2 regions of the Streptomyces sp. NPDC001381 genome follow, and region 1 is predicted to be linked to the other one. Evidence: predicted binding sites of a transcription regulator. Region 1 holds the regulator's gene; the other holds the start of a gene.
What was found. The regulator HrcA, encoded in region 1, represses chaperone genes, less so after heat shock. The targets are predictions, from matches to a motif close to TTNGCACTCNGNNNNNCNGAGTGCNAA.
Positions count from the first base shown of each region.

Region 1 (9,277 bases):
CGAGCACGTCAACCTGGACCTGATCTACGGCACCCCGGGCGAGTCGGACGACGACTGGCGGGCGTCCCTGGACGCGGCGCTGGGCGCCGGCCCGGACCACGTCAGCGCGTACGCGCTGATCGTCGAGGAGGGCACCCAGCTCGCCCGCCGCATCCGCCGCGGCGAGGTCCCGATGACCGACGACGACGTCCACGCCGACCGCTATCTGATCGCGGACGAGGTGATGTCGGCCGCGGGCTACGACTGGTACGAGGTGTCGAACTGGGCCACCTCAGCGGCGGCCCGGTGCCTGCACAACGAGCTGTACTGGCGGGGCGCCGACTGGTGGGGCGCGGGGCCGGGCGCCCACTCGCACGTCGGCGGGGTGCGGTGGTGGAACGTGAAGCATCCGGGGGCGTACGCGGCGGCCCTGGCGGCGGGGCGCTCGCCGGGGGCGGGACGCGAACTCCTCTCGGACGAGGACCGGCGGGTGGAGCGGATCCTGCTGGAGCTGCGGCTGCGGGAGGGCGTGCCGCTGTCGCTGCTGCGGCGGGACGGGCTCGCGGCGGCCCGCCGGGCGCTGTCGGAGGGGCTGCTGGACAGCGGGCCCTACGGCGAGGGGCGCGCCGTGCTGACGCTGCGCGGGCGGCTGCTGGCGGACGCGGTGGTGCGGGACCTGGTGGACTGATCACTCCGGCGAGCGACCCGGTCGCCTCAGGCCGCACCGCTGTCCGTGACGAAGTCGATCAGTTCCTCCACCCGTCCCAGCAGCTCCGGCTCCAGGTCCTTGTAGGAGCCGACCTTCGCCAGGATCGCCTGCCACACCGCGCCGGTGTTGTCCGACGGCCAGCCCAGGGCCCGGCACACCCCCGTCTTCCAGTCCTGGCCGTGCGGGACCCGCGGCCAGGCCGCGATCCCCAGGGACGACGGCTTCACCGCCTCCCAGATGTCGATGTACGGGTGGCCTACCACCAGCGCGTGCGCGCTGGTCACCGACTGCGCGATGCGCCACTCCTTCGTCCCCGGCACCAGGTGGTCCACCAGGACGCCCAGGCGCGCGTCCGGGCCCGGGGCGAAGTCCGCGACGATCGACGGCAGGTCGTCGACGCCCTCCAGGTACTCCACCACCACGCCCTCGATGCGCAGGTCGTCGCCCCACACCTTCTCGACCAGCTCGGCGTCGTGCCGGCCCTCGACGTAGATGCGGCCGGCGCGGGCCACCCGTGCGCGGGCGCCGGGGACGGCGACCGAACCGGAGGCGGTACGGGCCGGGCGCACCGGACCACCCGACGACGGCCGTACGAGGGTCACCACGCGGCCCTCCAGCAGGAAGCCGCGCGGCTCCAGCGGGAACACCCGGTGCTTGCCGAAGCGGTCCTCCAGGGTCACCGTGCCCGCCTCGCAGCGGATCACCGCGCCACAGAAGCCGGTGCCGGGCTCCTCCACCACCAGGCCGGGCTCCGCCGGGACCTCGGGGACGGGCGTCGGCTTCTTCCAGGGAGGAGTCAGGTCGGCGGAGTACTGGCGCATTCGGATGACGATAGGAGAAGCCCCGGCCCCGGGGGGTGAAGGCTCAGCGCGACACGCCGAAGCGCTCCGCCAGCGCGTCCCGCTGCGCCCGCACGTACGCCGCGTCCACCACGGCCCCGTGACCGGGCACGTACAGCGCGTCCTCGCCGCCGAGGTCGAGGAGGCGGTCCAGGGCGGCGGGCCAGTGGGAGGGCACGGCGTCGGGGCCGGCCTGCGGCTCGCCGGACTCCTCGACCAGGTCGCCGCAGAACACGACCTCCGGGGAGCCGGGGCCGCCGGGGACGAGGACCACCAGGTCGTGGGCGGTGTGGGCGGGGCCGACGTTCGCCAGCAGGACCTGCCGGCCGCCGCCGAGGCCGAGGGTCCACTCGCCGGAGACGAGGTGGCGGGGGCGGACCAGGGTGTCCGCGGCCTCCGTCGCGGTCGTCTCGTCGAGACCGTTGCGCACCGCGTCCGCCCGCAGCTCCTCCGCCCGTACCGTGTCGACGCCCACCGCCCCGAAGACCTCCGCGCCCGCGAACGCCGCGGCACCGAACACATGGTCGAAGTGCGGATGGGTGAGCGCGAGATGGGTCACACGCGCGCCGGTCAGCTCCTCGGCCTGCGCCCGCAGCCGCGCGCCCTCCGCGAGGCTCGACCCCGCGTCCACCACCAGCACCGCGCCCGCCCCGACGACCAGCCCGGCCGTGCAGTCCCAGCCCGGCAGCCGCACCCGCCCGACCCCGGCCGCGACCTGCTCCCACCCCAGCTCTTCCCAAGTCACCGTCATACCGGGACGCTAACGGTAGGACGCCCTGCCACCGGCCGACCTTGCCCGGGGTGTACCCCACAGCCGTACACTGGGCCGGGGAACGCTGGCACTCGGAAGTGAAGAGTGCCAGGGCAGGCGGCCCAGGGGACTGGGGACTACTTCTGGAGGTGTGCGCGGATGCTGAGTGAACGCAGGCTGCAAGTACTGCGCGCCATCGTCCAGGACTATGTCGGCACCGAGGAGCCCGTGGGCTCGAAGGCGCTCACCGAGCGGCACAACCTCGGCGTGTCCCCGGCGACGGTCCGCAACGACATGGCCGCCCTGGAGGACGAGGGGTACATCGCCCAGCCGCACACCAGCGCCGGGCGCATCCCCACCGACAAGGGCTACCGGCTGTTCGTCGACAAGCTGGCCGGCGTCAAGCCGATGACCGCGCCCGAGCGGCGCGCCATCCAGAACTTCCTCGACGGCGCCGTCGACCTCGACGACGTGGTCGCGCGGACGGTGCGGCTGCTGGCCCAGCTCACCCGGCAGGTCGCCGTCGTGCAGTACCCGTCGCTGACCCGGTCCACCGTGCGGCACGTGGAACTGCTGTCGCTCGCCCCGGCCCGGCTGATGCTCGTGCTGATCACGGACACCGGCCGCGTCGAGCAGCGGATGGTGGACTGCCCGGCGCCCTTCGGGGAGACCTCGCTGGCGGATCTACGCGCGCGGCTCAACAGCCGGGTCGCGGGCCGCCGGTTCACGGACGTGCCGCGTCTGGTCGAGGACCTGCCCGACGCCTTCGAGGCCGAGGACCGCGGCACGGTCTCGACGGTGCTCTCCACGCTGCTGGAGACGCTCGTCGAGGAGAACGAGGAGCGGCTGATGATCGGCGGCACCGCCAATCTCACCCGCTTCGGACATGACTTTCCCCTCACCATCCGGCCCGTCCTGGAGGCCCTGGAGGAGCACGTGGTGCTCCTCAAGCTCCTGGGCGAGGCGGGGGATTCGGGCATGACCGTACGCATCGGTCACGAGAACGCCTACGAGGGACTCAACTCCACTTCCGTGGTGTCGGTCGGCTACGGTTCGGGCGGCGAGGCAGTCGCCAAGCTCGGCGTGGTCGGACCGACCCGCATGGATTACCCGGGAACGATGGGAGCGGTACGCGCAGTGGCACGGTACGTCGGACAGATCCTGGCGGAGTCGTAAGTGGCCACGGACTACTACGCCGTTCTCGGCGTGCGCCGCGACGCGTCGCAGGAAGAGATCAAGAAGGCCTTCCGCCGGCTCGCCCGCGAGCTGCACCCGGACGTCAACCCGGATCCGAAGACCCAGGAGCGGTTCAAGGAGATCAACGCCGCCTACGAGGTGCTGTCGGACCCGCAGAAGAAGCAGGTCTACGACCTCGGCGGCGACCCCCTCTCGCAGGCGGGCGGCGGCGCGGGCGGCTTCGGGGCGGGTGGCTTCGGCAACTTCTCCGACATCATGGACGCGTTCTTCGGCACGGCGTCCCAGCGCGGCCCGCGCTCGCGCACCCGGCGCGGCCAGGACGCGATGATCCGGCTGGAGGTGGACCTCGAGGAGGCCGCCTTCGGCACGACCAAGGACATCCAGGTCGACACGGCGGTCGTCTGCGGCACCTGCAGCGGTGAGGGCGCCGCCCCCGGCACCACGGCCCAGACCTGTGACATGTGCCGCGGCCGCGGCGAGGTCTCCCAGGTGACCCGGTCCTTCCTCGGCCAGGTCATGACCTCGCGGCCCTGCCCGCAGTGCCAGGGCTTCGGCACCGTCGTCCCCACCCCGTGCCCGGAGTGCGCGGGCGACGGCCGCATCCGCTCCCGGCGGACGCTCACGGTCAAGATCCCGGCCGGTGTCGACAACGGCACCCGCATCCAGCTCGCGGGCGAGGGCGAGGTAGGCCCCGGCGGCGGCCCCGCCGGTGACCTGTACGTCGAGATCCACGAGCTGCCGCACGCGATGTTCCAGCGGCGCGGCGACGACCTGCACTGCACGGTGACGCTCCCGATGACCGCGGCGGCCCTCGGCACCAAGGTGCCGCTGGAGACGCTGGACGGCCTGGAGGAGGTCGACATCCGGCCCGGCACCCAGTCCGGCCAGTCGATCCCGCTGCACGGCCGGGGCGTGACCCATCTGCGGGGCGGCGGCCGCGGCGACCTCATCGTCCATGTCGAGGTCCAGACGCCGACCAAGCTCGACCCCGAGCAGGAACGGCTGCTGCGCGAGCTGGCCAAGCTCCGCGGCGAGGAGCGGCCGCAGGGCCAGTTCCAGCCGGGCCAGCAGGGTCTGTTCTCGCGGCTGAAGGACGCGTTCAACGGCCGCTGACGGGCAGCCGGGGGCTGCCGGCGCCGCCGCCCCCGGACCCCCGCCGCGGCCCTGCACGGGCCTCGGCCCCGACTGCCACACCGGCTGGTCCCGTCACACCCTCGCCGGAGGGACGGCCGGATTCGGACTTGTTCGGAGGACGTGACAACATGCCGTCATGTCCTCCGCGCTGACCGATCTCTTCCCCCATCCGATCGTGCAGGCCCCCATGGCGGGCGGCGTCTCCGTGCCCCAGCTCGCCGCCGCCGTGTCCGAGGCCGGCGGGCTCGGGTTCCTCGCCGCCGGGTACAAGACGGCCGACGGCATGTACCAGGAGATCAAGCAGCTCCGGGGGCTCACCGGCCGCCCCTTCGGCGTGAACCTCTTCATGCCGCAGCCCGAACAGCCCGGCGCCGGCGACGGGTCCACCGCGACGGCCGGCGCCGCGCCCCTCGACGCCGGCGCGGTGCAGGTCTACGCCGAGCAGCTCGCCGGCGAGTCCAGCTGGTACGACACCGAGCTGGGCGACCCGGACAGCGGCCGCGACGACGGCTACGACGCCAAGATCGCCGTGCTGCTGGACAACCCGGTGCCGGTGGCGTCCTTCCACTTCGGCGTCCCCGGCGCCGACACGCTGGAGTCGCTGCGCCGCGCGGGCACGTTCACCCTGGTCACCGTGACCTCCGTCGAGGAGGCCGGGGCCGTCGAGCAGGCCGGGGCGGACGCCGTGATCGTGCAGGGCATGGAGGCGGGCGGCCACCAGGGCACCCACAAGGACGTCCCCGAGAACGACGGCTCCGGCATCGGGCTGCTCTCCCTGATCGCCCAGGTCCGCGAGGCCGTGAGCCTGCCGATCGTCGCCGCCGGCGGCATCATGCGCGGCAGCCAGATCGCCGCCGTCCTCGCGGCCGGCGCGAGCGCGGCCCAGCTGGGCACCGCGTTCCTCGCCACACCCGAGTCGGGCGCGCACGCCGTGCACAAGGAGGCGCTGACCAACCCCCTCTTCGTGCGCACCGAACTGACCCGCGCCTTCTCCGGCCGCCCCGCCCGCGGCCTGGTCAACCGCTTCCTGCGCGAGCACGGCCCCTACGCCCCCGCCGCCTACCCCGAGGTCCACCACCTCACCTCGCCGCTGCGCAAGGCCGCCGCCAAGGCGGGCGACGCGCAGGGCATGGCGCTGTGGGCGGGCCAGGGACACCGGATGGCCCGGGAGCTTCCCGCCGGGCGGCTGGTGGAGGTCCTGGTGTCCGAACTCGAGGCGGCACGGGCGGCGTTGGCCCGGCGTCCGGCCGGTGAGCAGGGCGTCTCGTGACCGCGCCGGTGTTCGTCGTCGACGAGCTGACCCGCGGCGGCGCGTTCGTGCTGGAGGGGCCCGAGGGACGGCACGCCGTCTCGGTGAAGCGGCTGCGGGCCGGTGAGGCGGTCGTCCTCACCGACGGGGCAGGGCACTGGGCGGAGGGCGAGGTGCTCGCCGCCGAGGGCCGGGACCGGCTGGTCGTGAGCCTGAAGGACGTCGTCGAGGAGCCCGTCGAGTCGCCCCGCGTCACCGTCGTCCAGGCGCTGCCGAAGGGGGACCGGGGCGAGCTGGCCGTCGAGACGATGACCGAGACCGGTGTCGACGCGATCGTCCCGTGGGCCGCCTCCCGCTGCATCACGCAGTGGAAGGGCGAGCGGGGGCTGAAGGCGCTCGCGAAGTGGCGGGCCACCGCCCGTGAGGCCGGCAAGCAGTCCCGCCGGGTCCGCTTCCCCCTGGTCGCCGACGCGGCGACCACCAAGCAGGTGGCGGACATCCTGGCGCGGGCCGACTTCGCCGCCGTGCTGCACGAGGACCGCGACTACGGCAGCGAGCCGCTGGCCACCGCCCAACTCCCCGCCGAGGGCGAGATCGTGCTCGTCGTCGGACCCGAAGGGGGCGTCTCCCCGGACGAGTTGGCGCTCTTCGAACAGGCGGGTGCCAGGGCGTACCGGCTGGGCCGCAGCGTGCTCCGCACCTCGACCGCCGGAACGGCCGCCACGGCCCTGATCCTCGGCCGGACGGGCCGCTGGTCCTGATCCCGGCCGGACGGGCCGTCGGTCCTCGTCGGTGTCGGGGTGTTCAGTCGGGGGTCACCGCGGGGAACAGTTCCCAGCCGTCCAAGTCCTCCGTCGAGGGCAGCAGTCCGCGTCGGACCGCCTCGTCGACCAGGGCGCGTACGACGCCCGGGCGGTGGAGGTTGAGGTGGTGGTGGCGGTCGCCCACACCGCCGGTGTGGGTGTACGCGCCGTCGCCGGCGTAGTGGCCGTCCCCGGTCCGGAAGACGATCCGGGTGCGGACCCCGTCCCGCAACAGGGTGAGGATCTCCCGGCAGGGCTCGTGCCGGTGACGGACCCTCCACAGATAAGTGGTGGTGTCGTCCACGACGAGACTTCTCAGGCGGCGTCGGTCGCGCATGAGTTCAGCGTAGAGCGTGGCCGCATACGGGCTGTCGCGCCGTCTCCGTGAGTGGCAGGCTGCCCTCCATGGGAGCCTTGAGGCGGATGCGCCTTCTCCTGGTCGTGCCGGTGGCCGTGGGCGGCGCCGTGGCCTGCGAGCCGGGCGGCGGGGTGGGCAGCGCCTCCGTGGCGTACACGACCGACCAGGCCGCCACGGCGGAGATCGAGCGGCGGGACGTCGACGTGCGCTGGCTGACCTGCACCGGCGGCACCGAGGACCGTCTCGTCTCCGTCGAGTGCCAGGGGGAGACCGGCGACGGACGGGACGTCAGCGTGGACGGCAAGGTCGTGCGCGCGGTCGACGGCAAGTGTGTGCGGGGTGACCTGCGGGCGGTCGTCGGCAAGAAGGAGGTGTTCCGGGTCAGCGGGCTCGGGGACTGCGGATCCGCGACGCCCTCGCCGGTCGGGCCGTCCGGCTCGGCGCGGCCCGGCGGGCAGCCGACCGTCACGGTCACCGTGACCGTCACCCGGACCGTGCAGGGCAGTGGCGGACAGAAGTGATCGAAACCCCTGACCTGCGGTGCCGTCCTTGCATAGAGTGACCTGGTGACACAGTCCGCGACGCCTGCCGCATACTTCCGACACCCGCACCTGCACGGCGAGTTGGTGGCCTTCGCCGCCGAGGACGACGTGTGGCTCGCGCCCCTCGACGGAGGGCGCGCCTGGCGGGTCAGCGCCGACAACGTACCGGTCTCCTCACCCCGTATCTCGCCCGACGGCACCACCGTCGCCTGGGCCTCCACCCGCGACGGCGCCCCCGAGGTGCACATCGCCCCGGTCGACGGCGGACCGGCCACCCGCCTGACGTACTGGGGGAGTTGGCAGACCCGGGTGCGCGGCTGGACCCCGCAGGGCCAGGTCCTCGCCGTCAGCACCCACGACCAGGCCACCCTGCGCCGCAGCTGGGCGCGGGCCGTCCCGGTCGACGGCGGACCGGCCACCACACTGCCGTACGGCCCGGTCGGCGCCGTGGCCCACGGCCCGCACACCGTGCTGCTGTCCGCGCCGATGGGCCGCGAGGCCGCCTACTGGAAGCGCTACCGGGGCGGCACGGCGGGCAAGCTGTGGATCGACCGGGACGGCACCGGCGACTTCGTCCGGCTGCACACCGAGCTCGACGGGAACATCGAGTACCCGGTGTGGGCCGGGGACAGGATCGCGTTCCTCTCCGACCACGAGGGCACCGGCGCGCTGTACTCGTCCCTCGCCGACGGGTCCGACCTGCGGCGCCACACCCTGCTGGACGGTTTCTACGCCCGGCACGCCACCGGCGACGGCACCCGGATCGTGTACATGTCGGCGGGGGAGCTGTGGCTGCTCGACGACCTCGACGGTGCCGAACCGCGCCGTCTCGACGTCCGCCTCGGCGGGCAGCGCACCGACCGCCGCCCGTACCCGGTGACCCCCTCGCGGTGGCTGGGCGGGGCCGCGCCGGACCACACCGCGCGCGGCAGCGCCGTCGAGGTGCGCGGGGCCGTGCACTGGGTGACCCACCGCTCCGGGCCCGCGCGGGCGCTCGCCGCCGAGCCGGGGGTGCGGGCCCGGCTGCCGCGCACCTTCCGCACGGAGGGCGAGGAGTGGGTGGTGTGGGTGACGGACGCCGAGGGCGAGGACGCCCTGGAGTTCGCCCCGGCCACCGGGCCCGTCGCGGGCGCCGCCCCGCGCCGGCTCGCGGCCGGACGGCTCGGCCGGGTCCTGGAACTCGCCATGGCGCCCGACGGCAGCCGGGCCGCCGTCGCCTCGCACGACGGGCGGCTGCTGCTCGTCGAACGGGAGAGCGGCGAGGTCCGCGAGGTCGACCGCAGCGCCGACGGCGACGTCGGCGACCTGGTCTTCTCGCCCGACTCGGCGTGGCTCGCCTGGTCGCACCCCGGCCCGCGCCCGCTCGCCCAGCTCAAGCTCGCCAACGTCACCGACCTGTCGGTCACCGAGGCGACCCCGCTGCGCTTCCGCGACTACGCGCCCGCCTTCACCCTCGACGGCAAGCACCTCGCGTTCCTGTCCACGCGCGCCTTCGACCCGGTCTACGACGAGCACGTCTTCGACCTCTCCTTCCCGGCCGGCGCCCGCCCGCACCTGATCACCCTGGCCGCGACGACGCCGTCGCCGTTCGGCCCGCAGCGGCACGGCCGCCCCTTCGACGCGCCCGACAAGGACGAGACGCCCGACAGCGAGGGCACCCCGGCCACCCGGATCGACCTCGAGGGCCTCGCCGACCGGATAGTGCCCTTCCCGGTC
Region 1 covers NZ_JBIAWO010000001.1:991,169-1,000,445, reverse strand. The annotation lists gene hemW (radical SAM family heme chaperone HemW) at 1-667, shown strand, start outside; gene ACFY2L_RS04475 (DUF3097 domain-containing protein) at 694-1,509, opposite strand; gene ACFY2L_RS04470 (MBL fold metallo-hydrolase) at 1,553-2,278, opposite strand; gene hrcA (heat-inducible transcriptional repressor HrcA) at 2,438-3,454, shown strand; gene dnaJ (molecular chaperone DnaJ) at 3,455-4,588, shown strand; gene ACFY2L_RS04455 (nitronate monooxygenase) at 4,746-5,879, shown strand; gene ACFY2L_RS04450 (16S rRNA (uracil(1498)-N(3))-methyltransferase) at 5,876-6,619, shown strand; gene ACFY2L_RS04445 (hypothetical protein) at 6,663-6,998, opposite strand; gene ACFY2L_RS04440 (hypothetical protein) at 7,067-7,540, shown strand; gene ACFY2L_RS04435 (S41 family peptidase) at 7,586-9,277, shown strand, end outside.

Region 2 (9,277 bases), on a different contig from region 1:
GGCCGCGGGAGGCCGGGTGATGTACCGAAAGGGTGCCCGGCCTGCGGAAACGCCGGACGGGAAGACTTTCTCGGAAAATCCTGGCGCGGGTGTCGATCCCGCCGTCTCCCGTTCGACGCAGGGGTGAGAGGCGGGGAGAGGCCCCGCCCGCGAGACTCGGCACCGTACGAGTGCACCGCACGAGTCTTCCGTCCCGAGGGAGTCACCATGCCCCGTTACCTGTCGCTCGTGAAGATCGACGAGGCCTCGGCCCCCGCCGAGGGTCCCAGCCCCGAGCTGATGCAGCGGATGGGCGAACTGATCGAGGAGGTCACCAAGGCGGGCGTCATGCTCGACACCGCCGGGCTCACGCCGTCCGCGCAGGGCACCCGGGTGCGCTGGGAGGGCGGGCGGATCTCCGTCACCGACGGACCCTTCACCGAGTCCAAGGAGGTCGTCGGCGGCTACGCGCTCATGCAGTGCAAGGACATGGCCGAGGCGATCGAGTGGACGAAGCGGTTCCTGAAGGTGCACGAGGACTTCTGGACCGTGACCTGCGAGGTGCGGGAGATCGCGGAGGGCTGAGCGTTCCGTTTGGCCGGGCGGCGCACGGGGTGTTCGATGGTGGGTTGTGGAACAGCAGCCCGCCGTCGCCCCCCGCGCCTCCGCCGCCATCGAGACCGTCTTCCGTCTGGAGTTCCCCCGCGTCGTCGCCGCCGTCACCCGGGTCGTCCGGGACGTCGGCATCGCCGAGGAGCTGGCGCAGGACGCCCTGGTCGCCGCCCTGGAGCAGTGGCCGGGCGACGGCGTGCCGGACAACCCGGGCGCCTGGCTCACCACCACCGCCCGCCGCCGCGCCGTGGACCTGGTCCGCCGCCGCGAGAACTACGCCCGCAAGCTCCAGGAGATAGGCCGCACCCTGGAGACGACGGCTCCCCCGCAGGAGCCCTCGGGCCCCGACGACATCGACGACGACCTGCTCAGGCTCGTCTTCACCACCTGCCACCCGGTGCTGTCCCCGGAAGCCCGCACCGCCCTGACCCTGCGCCTGCTCGGCGGCCTCACCACGGCCGAGATCGCCCGCGCCTTCCTCGTCCCCGAGCCCACGGTCGCGCAGCGCGTCGTGCGGGCGAAGCGGACCCTGGCCACGAAGAACGTCGCCTTCGAGGTGCCGTACGGCCCCGACCGCGAGGCCCGGCTCGGCTCGGTCCTCGACGTGATCTACCTGATCTTCAACGAGGGGTACGCGGCCACCGCGGGCGACGACCTGCTGCGCCCGGCGCTGTGCGAGGACGCGCTGCGGCTGGCCCGGCAGCTGGCCGCGCTGATGCCGAAGGAGCCCGAGGTGCACGGCCTCGTCTCCCTGCTGGAGTTCCAGGCCTCCCGCACGGCCGCCCGCACCGCCCCCGACGGCACCCCCGTCCTCCTGCGGGACCAGAACCGCCGCCGCTGGAACCGCATGCTCGTGGGCCGCGGCATCACCGCCCTCGACCGGGCCGGCGCCACCGCCGCCGGCGCCCCGGGCCCGTACGCCCTCCAGGCCGCCATCGCCGCCTGCCACGCGCACGCCCCCGCCTACGAGGACACCGACTGGGCCGCCATCGCCACCCTGTACGGCCTCCTGGCCGCCCGCGCCCCGTCCCCGGTCGTCGAACTCAACCGCGCGGTCGCCGTCTCGATGGCCGACGGCCCGGCCCCCGCCCTGGAGATCGTCGACACCCTGGCCGCCGCACCGGCCCTGCGCGACTATCACCTCCTGCCCAGCGTGCGCGGCGATCTGCTGCTGCGCCTGGGCCGTGCGGGGGAGGCGAGGGCCGAGTTCGAACGGGCCGCGGAGCTGACGGGCAACGCCCGGGAGCGGCAGCTGCTGCTGGCGCGGGCCGAGGCCTGTGACGCGTAACTCTGTTCCCCAGAAGCGCTGTTGAGCACTAAAGTGATCCAGTCGCTGTGGAACGGCTGTGCGGTCGACGGGGGAACCTCTCAGGGGAGAGACGCCGACCCGGCCTGCTCGCGGCACTTCTGACTATGTGATCCGTGATCCGTGATCCGTGGGGGTCGACAACTTGAGACTGTTCACGCGCCGCCGTGCCGCGGCGCTCGCCACCGCGGCGGCGCTCGCCGCCGTGGGCACCCTGGCCGTCGCACCCGGTGCCGCCGCCGACGACGCCGGGCCCTGGCCCGGCACCGAGGGCAGGATCCTCAACGACGGCGGACTGCTGATCGACCCGGCCACCGGCTCGGGCACCCAGATCCCGCACGTCGACACCTACGCCACCTGGGCGCCCGACGGCAGCCGGGTGATCTCCGCCTGGAGCCAGGTCTCCAGCGTCCGCCCCAACGGCACCGGGAAGATCACCCTGCCCTGGGCGGAGGGGGTGCGCTCCAGCGCCGCGTACGAGGACCTGGCCTTCTGGTGGGGCGGCCGCTACGTCGTCTTCTCCACCGGCGGCCAGATCGTCTACGGCCCCTCCGACGGCTCGTGGGCACCCCGTCCGCTGCTGACGGCGTCCCAGGAGCCGGCCACGGTCTGCGACAGCGAGCCGAGCGTGAGCTCCACGGGCCTGCTCGCGTTCGAGCGCCGCACCGGCGACTGCACCGGCACCCCCGCGGTCCACGTCTACGACGGCGCCGCGCGGACCGTCCGGCGCGTCCTCGCCGACGCCGAGCAGCCGGCCTACTCCCCGGACGGCACCAAGCTGGCGTTCGTCCGCAAGGACACCGACGGCATCCCGCAGGTGTTCACGGCGAACGCGGACGGCACCGACGCCAAGCAGCTCACCACCGGCCCGCGCTGGTACGCCAACCCGTCCTGGTCGCCGACCGGCACGCGGATCGTCTTCGACGCCCACACCTCGCCGTACAGCAACGACGTGCACACCATCGAGTACGCCGACACCGCCACCGGCGCGCTGACGGCCGTCACGGACGCCTCGCGCAGCAGTTCCGTCAACAACCCCAGCTGGCAGCCCCTGCGCAGGAACGGGGTCGGCCGGGTCTGGGGCACGGACGCCTACGCCACCAACATCGCCTCCTCCCGCTGGACCTGGAACACGCTCGGCGAGAGCGTGCCCGGCCTGATGAACGCCAAGTCCGCCGTGCTGGTCAACCGGGACGACGCGGCGTACGCCGTCACCGCGCCCGCCCTGGCCGGCAAGAAGCAGGGCCCGGTGCTGATGACCCCGAGGTCCGGGCTGTCGTCGGCGGTGAAGAAGGAGCTGAAGCGGGCGCTGAAGCCGGGGAGGACCGTGTACCTGGTCGGCGGCACGTCCGTCCTCAGCGGCACGGTCGCCACGCAGCTGAAGTCCCTCGGCTACGTCCCGAAGCGGGTGTCCGGCGCGGACCGTTACGCGACCTCGGTCGCCGTGGCGAAGGCCGTCAGCACCACCCCGAAGTACGTCTTCCTGGCCGGCGGCACCGAGTACCGGGCGGCCCTCTCCGCCGCGGCGGCGGCCGGCGCCGACGGCGGCAGCAGCGCGGGCGGTGTCGTCCTCACCAACGGCACGAAGCTCACCGCGTCGGTGAAGTCGTACCTCAACAGCCTGAACCCCGACAAGACCATGATCATCCCGGTCGGTTCGGCGGCGAAGTACGCGCTCACCCACACCGGCTTCTCCCGGTGGCCGTCGACGTACTCCTACTACCCGGTGCCGGGCGGCACGGACGCGGCGATCTCGGTTAACCTCGCCAGGTTCTGGTGGTCGGCACCGAGCCAGACCGCGCTCGCCTACACCGGCCAGTGGCGTGACGGGGTGTCCGCGGCCGGCGCCATGAACGTCTTCGGACCGGTCCTGTGGACCACCCGGCCCGCCCTCTCCGCCGAGGTCAAGAACTACCTGCTGCGGGAGTCCGCGAGCACCGGCTTCACGGCCGCCTTCGGCAACACCGGCGCGGTCACCCCGCAGGCGCTGGACACCGTGGGCGCCTCGATCAGCGCGGGCAGCAGCTACTTCGACTACCGCCCGTACTACAACGGCGTCATCCCCGCGAGCACGCGGGCCGCGACGTTCGCGCTGCGCACCAACGACGGCCAGGCCGCCACGGTGGAGCGGACGGGCCCGGTCGGGGCCGACCCGAACATGGAGCCGCTCAAGACGGCCCACCGGCAGTAGCGACCGTCCGTGCGGGGGCCCCGACGAGCATCGTCGGGGCCCCCGCCACGCGGGTCAGGAACACGGTCGCGGAGTTCGGCCCGTGCCCCTTGGGCAGCACCTTCCTGCGCAGCTCCTCCGGCTCCACGGCCGACCCCCGCTTCTTCACGGTCAGGATCCCGACCTCGCGCTCGCGCAGCAGCGCCTTCAGCTTCTTCACGTTGAAGGGGAGCTGGTCGGTGATCTCGTAGGCGGAGGCGTACGGGGTGGGGCGGAGGTCGTCGGCGGTGACGTACGCGATGGTCTCGTCGATCAGCCCGCCGTCCAGGTCCCGGGCCACCTCGGCGACGAGATGGGCGCGGATGACGGCGCCGTCGGGCTCGTAGAGAAAGCGGCCGAGCGGCCGGACGGCGGGGTCGGGCAGCCCGGTTCCGAGCAGGGTCCGCGGCCCCGGCAGCAGCGTCGCCCGCACGGCCCCCGGCTCGGTGCCGAACCACAGCACCGCCTCCTTCACGTCCCCGCCGTCCGAGATCCACTCGGCCTCGGCCTCGTCCGGGACCGCCTCGTGCGGCACACCGGGCGCGATCTTCAGGGCGGCGCGGGGAGCGGAGCGGGCGGCCGACACGGCCCAGGACAGGGGCGGGGAGTAGGCCTCGGGATCGAAGATCCGCCCACGCCCCCCACGCCGCGCCGGATCGACGAACACGGCGTCGTAGCCCCTCGTGTCCACCTCCGTCACGTCCGCCTCCCGTACGTCCACCAGGCCGGCGAGCCCGAGCGCGTCCGCGTTGGCCCGCGCGGCCGCGGCCGTCAGTGGATCTCTGTCGACGGCCAGGACCCGGATCCCCGCCCGGGCGAGGGCGATGGCGTCCCCGCCGATCCCGCAGCACAGGTCGGCGACGGAGGTCACCCCGAGCCTCCTCATCCGCTCGGCCCGGTACGCGGCCACGCTCGCCCGTGTCGACTGCTCGACGCCGTGGGGCGTGAAGAACATCCGCCCGGCGTCCTCGGCCCCGAACTTCGCCACCGCCCGCTGCCGCAGCCGGGCCTGTCCGAGCGCCGCCGACACCAGCTCGGCGGGGTGGTCGCGGCGCAGCCGCGTGGCGACGGCGAGCTCATCGGCGGGGGCGGTCCCCCGCACGGCGTCGAGGAGGGCGCGGCCCTCGGGGGTGAGGAGCGGGGCGAGGTCGTTCACGGGGTCATTGTCGGTCAGGGGAGCGCCGCGTGGTGCCGCGGCCGGCCCAGGCCCGCCGTCACCTGGGCCGCCGCTCGCCGCCGCGGCCCCGCACCCCGGCAGCCGGTCCTCCTGTGGTCCGGTCGGTGGACGGGGCGGCTCCGGCGGCGGTGTCGGGGCGGGTCCCGGGGCCGGGGCTGGGAAGATCCGGCGCCATGGGATCTGTCGTACAAAATGACAAAAATGACGCTGATGGGCAGGGGGCGGGCTCCGGGCGGGAGGAGGGGGCCGCTGTGGGTGGCGCGACCGGCGGGGCGACCGGTGGTGCGACCGGTGGTGCGACCGGCGGTGCCGGGTGGACCGGGGGCCCACGGGCCGGTGTGAGGGGGCCGGGTGACGGGGGGCGGGGGGCCGGGATGCGGGGGTGGGGAGACGGGCGCCGGCGGGCCGGAGTGCGCGGGCGGGGCGGTGGGCGCCGGCGGGCCGGGGTGCGGGGTGGCCTCGCGCTGCTGGCCGCGACCGCGATCGTGGCGGGCTGTGCGGAGGGCGGTGACCCGGCGGGCGCCGGGACCGACCCCGACCCCGCCCCCGGCCAGCAGGCCGGAGAGGCCGCGCCCCAGGTCCGCGCCCTCCACTCGTACGCCGACCGCCTGCGCGCCGAACAGACGGCCCGGGTCGCCGCCGCCCGGCGCTGGGGCCTGAGGAAGGTCCCGCTGACCCCGCCCGCCCCGCCCGCGAAGAAGCCCGGGATCACCACCCGGGACGGCTTCGAGGTGCGCGACCACGGGGAACTCGGACTCCCGCCCGTCTTCACCACCGTCCCCACCAGGGACAAGGTCGTCTTCCTCACCATCGACGACGGCGCCGAGAAGGACCCGGGGTTCCTGCGGATGATGCGCGAGCTGAGGATCCCGTACACGGCCTTCCTCAGCGACTACCTCATCCGCGACGACTACGCGTACTTCAAGAGGATGCAGGCCGCGGGGGTGACCCTGAACAACCACACCCTCCACCACCCCTACCTTCCCGGCCTGTCCTACCGGCGGCAGCGCGACGAGATCTGCGGCATGCAGAAGGTGATCCGCGAGCGGTACGGCAGGAGCCCCACCCTCTTCCGGCCGCCCTACGGCAACTACAACCGCGACACGCTGATCGCCGCGAAGTCCTGCGGGGTGAAGTACGCCCCACTCTGGGACGAGGAGGTCTTCGCGGACCACTGGGAGTACCGCGAGTGGGACCGGGACCTCCACCCCGGCGACATCGTCCTGAGCCACTTCCGCGGCCGGGGCGACTGGAAGGGCACCATGCCCGACATGGTCCGGCGGTTCCTGAACAAGGTCACGGAGAAGGGGTACGCGGTGGCACGCCTGGAGGACTACCTGTGAGGACGCGGGGGCTGGTGGCCGTACTGCTGGCGCTGACGGTGACGGCACTGGGCGGCTGCGCCCAGTCCGTCGACCCGATCGAACGGCTGGGCAGGAAGGCGGCGGAACGGGTGCGCCCGCAGGCCCCGGCCACCGGACGGGCCCACCACCGCCGGGCCCCGTCGGCGGCGGCCCCCGCACCCGCCCGGTCCTCGGGACCGCTGGCCGGCAGCCCCGCCCGGGCGGCCCTCCCGCCGGTCGTCGACCACATCCCCACCCGCGACAAGGTCGTCTTCCTCACCTACGACGACGGCGCCGAACGCGACCCCCGCTTCGTCGACATGGTCCGCGAACTCCGCCTGCCCGTCAGCGTGTTCCTCACCGACAGCGTGGTCGGCCCCGGCTACGGCCACTTCGCCCGCCTGCGCTCGGTCGGCGCCACGCTCCAGAACCACACCCTCGACCACGCGGCCCTGCGCGGCCTCCCCTACGCCGGACAGCGCGCCGAGATCTGCGGCCAGCAGGAGAAACTCCGCTCCCGCTTCGGCCTGCGCCCCCGGCTCTTCCGCCCGCCCTACGGCACCTACGACACCACCACGCTGCGCGCCGCGGCCGACTGCGGCATCGCGGCCGTCGTCCTGTGGCGCGCCGCCATGGGCCCGGCCGGCCTCACCTACACCCACGGCACGCCGGACCTCCGCCCCGGCGACATCATCGCCGTCGACCCGGACGAGACGGCCGGACCGGGCCTGCGGGAACGGACGGCACGCCTGCTGCGCCGGGTGCGGGAGCGGGGGCTGACGGTGGGCAGGCTGGAGGACCATCTCCCGGGACTCCTCAGCGCCGGCCGGCGGCCTCCAGCCCGTCCGGCGGTCGGGGAAGAGGGCCGTTCAGGGCCGAAAACCCCACCGACGCGCCGCGGGCATTAGCAGTCCGCTTGACCGAGTGCTAATCACGGTCATAGTCTCGGCTCTGGCACTCCCCACTGGAGAGTGCCAACAAAGCGACGGGCAGGTCCGGCACCCGCGACGACGGATCGACCTGGTCGCCACCTCAGACAGTTAACCCCGTGAGATCTCCGAAGGGGGAGGTCGGATCGTGACGACCGCCAGCTCCAAGGTTGCCATCAAGCCGCTCGAGGACCGCATCGTGGTCCAGCCGCTCGACGCCGAGCAGACCACGGCCTCTGGCCTGGTCATCCCGGACACCGCGAAGGAGAAGCCCCAGGAGGGCGCCGTCCTCGCCGTGGGCCCGGGCCGCTTCGAGAACGGCGAGCGTCTTCCGCTCGACGTCAAGGTCGGCGACGTCGTCCTGTACAGCAAGTACGGCGGCACCGAGGTGAAGTACAACGGCGAGGAGTACCTCGTCCTCTCGGCTCGCGACGTCCTCGCGATCATCGAGAAGTAGTTCACCCGAGCACATGTGATGCTTGACGCTGCGCCCCTGGCCCCCGCGACCACATAAGAAGCCGGGCGCCCGGGGCGCAGTGCCTTTTTCACCCACAGATTTCCGAGAGGGCTCCCGCTGTCATGGCGAAGATCCTGAAGTTCGACGAGGACGCCCGTCGCGCCCTCGAGCGCGGCGTCAACAAGCTGGCCGACACGGTCAAGGTGACGATCGGCCCCAAGGGTCGCAACGTCGTCATCGACAAGAAGTTCGGCGCCCCGACCATCACCAACGACGGCGTCACCATCGCCCGTGAGGTCGAGATCGAGGACCCGTACGAGAACCTCGGCGCGCAGCTGGTGAAGGAGGTGGCGACCAAGACCAACGACATCGCGGGTGACGGCACCACCACCGCCACCGTGCTCGCCCAGGCGCTGGTGCGCGAGGGCCTGAGGAACGTCGCCGCCGGCGCCTCCCCGGCCGCCCTGAAGAAGGGCATCGACGCCGCGGTCAAGGCCGTCTCCGACGACCTGCTCGCCTCGGCCCGCCCGATCGACGAGAAGTCCGACATCGCCGCCGTCGCCGCGCTGTCCGCCCAGGACCAGCAGGTCGGCGAGCTCATCGCCGAGGCGATGGACAAGGTCGGCAAGGACGGTGTCATCACCGTCGAGGAGTCCAACACCTTCGGTCTGGAGCTGGACTTCACCGAGGGCATGGCCTTCGACAAGGGCTACCTGTCGCCGTACTTCGTGACGGACCAGGAGCGCATGGAGGCCGTCCTGGAGGACCCCTACATCCTCATCAACCAGGGCAAGATCTCCTCGATCGCCGACCTGCTGCCGCTGCTGGAGAAGGTCATCCAGACCAACTCCTCCAAGCCGCTGCTGATCATCGCCGAGGACCTGGAGGGCGAGGCGCTCTCCACCCTCGTCGTCAACAAGATCCGCGGCACCTTCAACGCGGTCGCCGTCAAGGCCCCCGGCTTCGGTGACCGCCGCAAGGCGATGCTGCAGGACATGGCCACCCTCACCGGCGCCACCGTCATCTCCGAGGAGGTCGGCCTCAAGCTCGACCAGGTCGGCGTCGACGTGCTCGGCTCCGCCCGCCGCGTCACCGTCACCAAGGACGACACCACGATCGTCGACGGCGCCGGCAAGACCGAGGACGTCCACGGTCGCGTCGCCCAGATCAAGGCCGAGATCGAGAACACCGACTCCGACTGGGACCGCGAGAAGCTCCAGGAGCGCCTCGCCAAGCTGGCCGGCGGCGTGTGCGTGATCAAGGTC
Region 2 covers NZ_JBIAWO010000003.1:747,820-757,096, reverse strand. The annotation lists gene ACFY2L_RS17025 (YciI family protein) at 208-564, shown strand; gene ACFY2L_RS17020 (RNA polymerase sigma factor) at 611-1,879, shown strand; gene ACFY2L_RS17015 (cell wall-binding repeat-containing protein) at 2,043-4,088, shown strand; gene ACFY2L_RS17010 (methyltransferase domain-containing protein) at 4,066-5,262, opposite strand; gene ACFY2L_RS17005 (polysaccharide deacetylase family protein) at 5,658-6,626, shown strand; gene ACFY2L_RS17000 (polysaccharide deacetylase family protein) at 6,623-7,534, shown strand; gene groES (co-chaperone GroES) at 7,704-8,012, shown strand; gene groL (chaperonin GroEL) at 8,135-9,277, shown strand, end outside.
Region 2: a site for HrcA is predicted at 7,578-7,604, ahead of groES (co-chaperone GroES). Genes of this name have one in related genera too.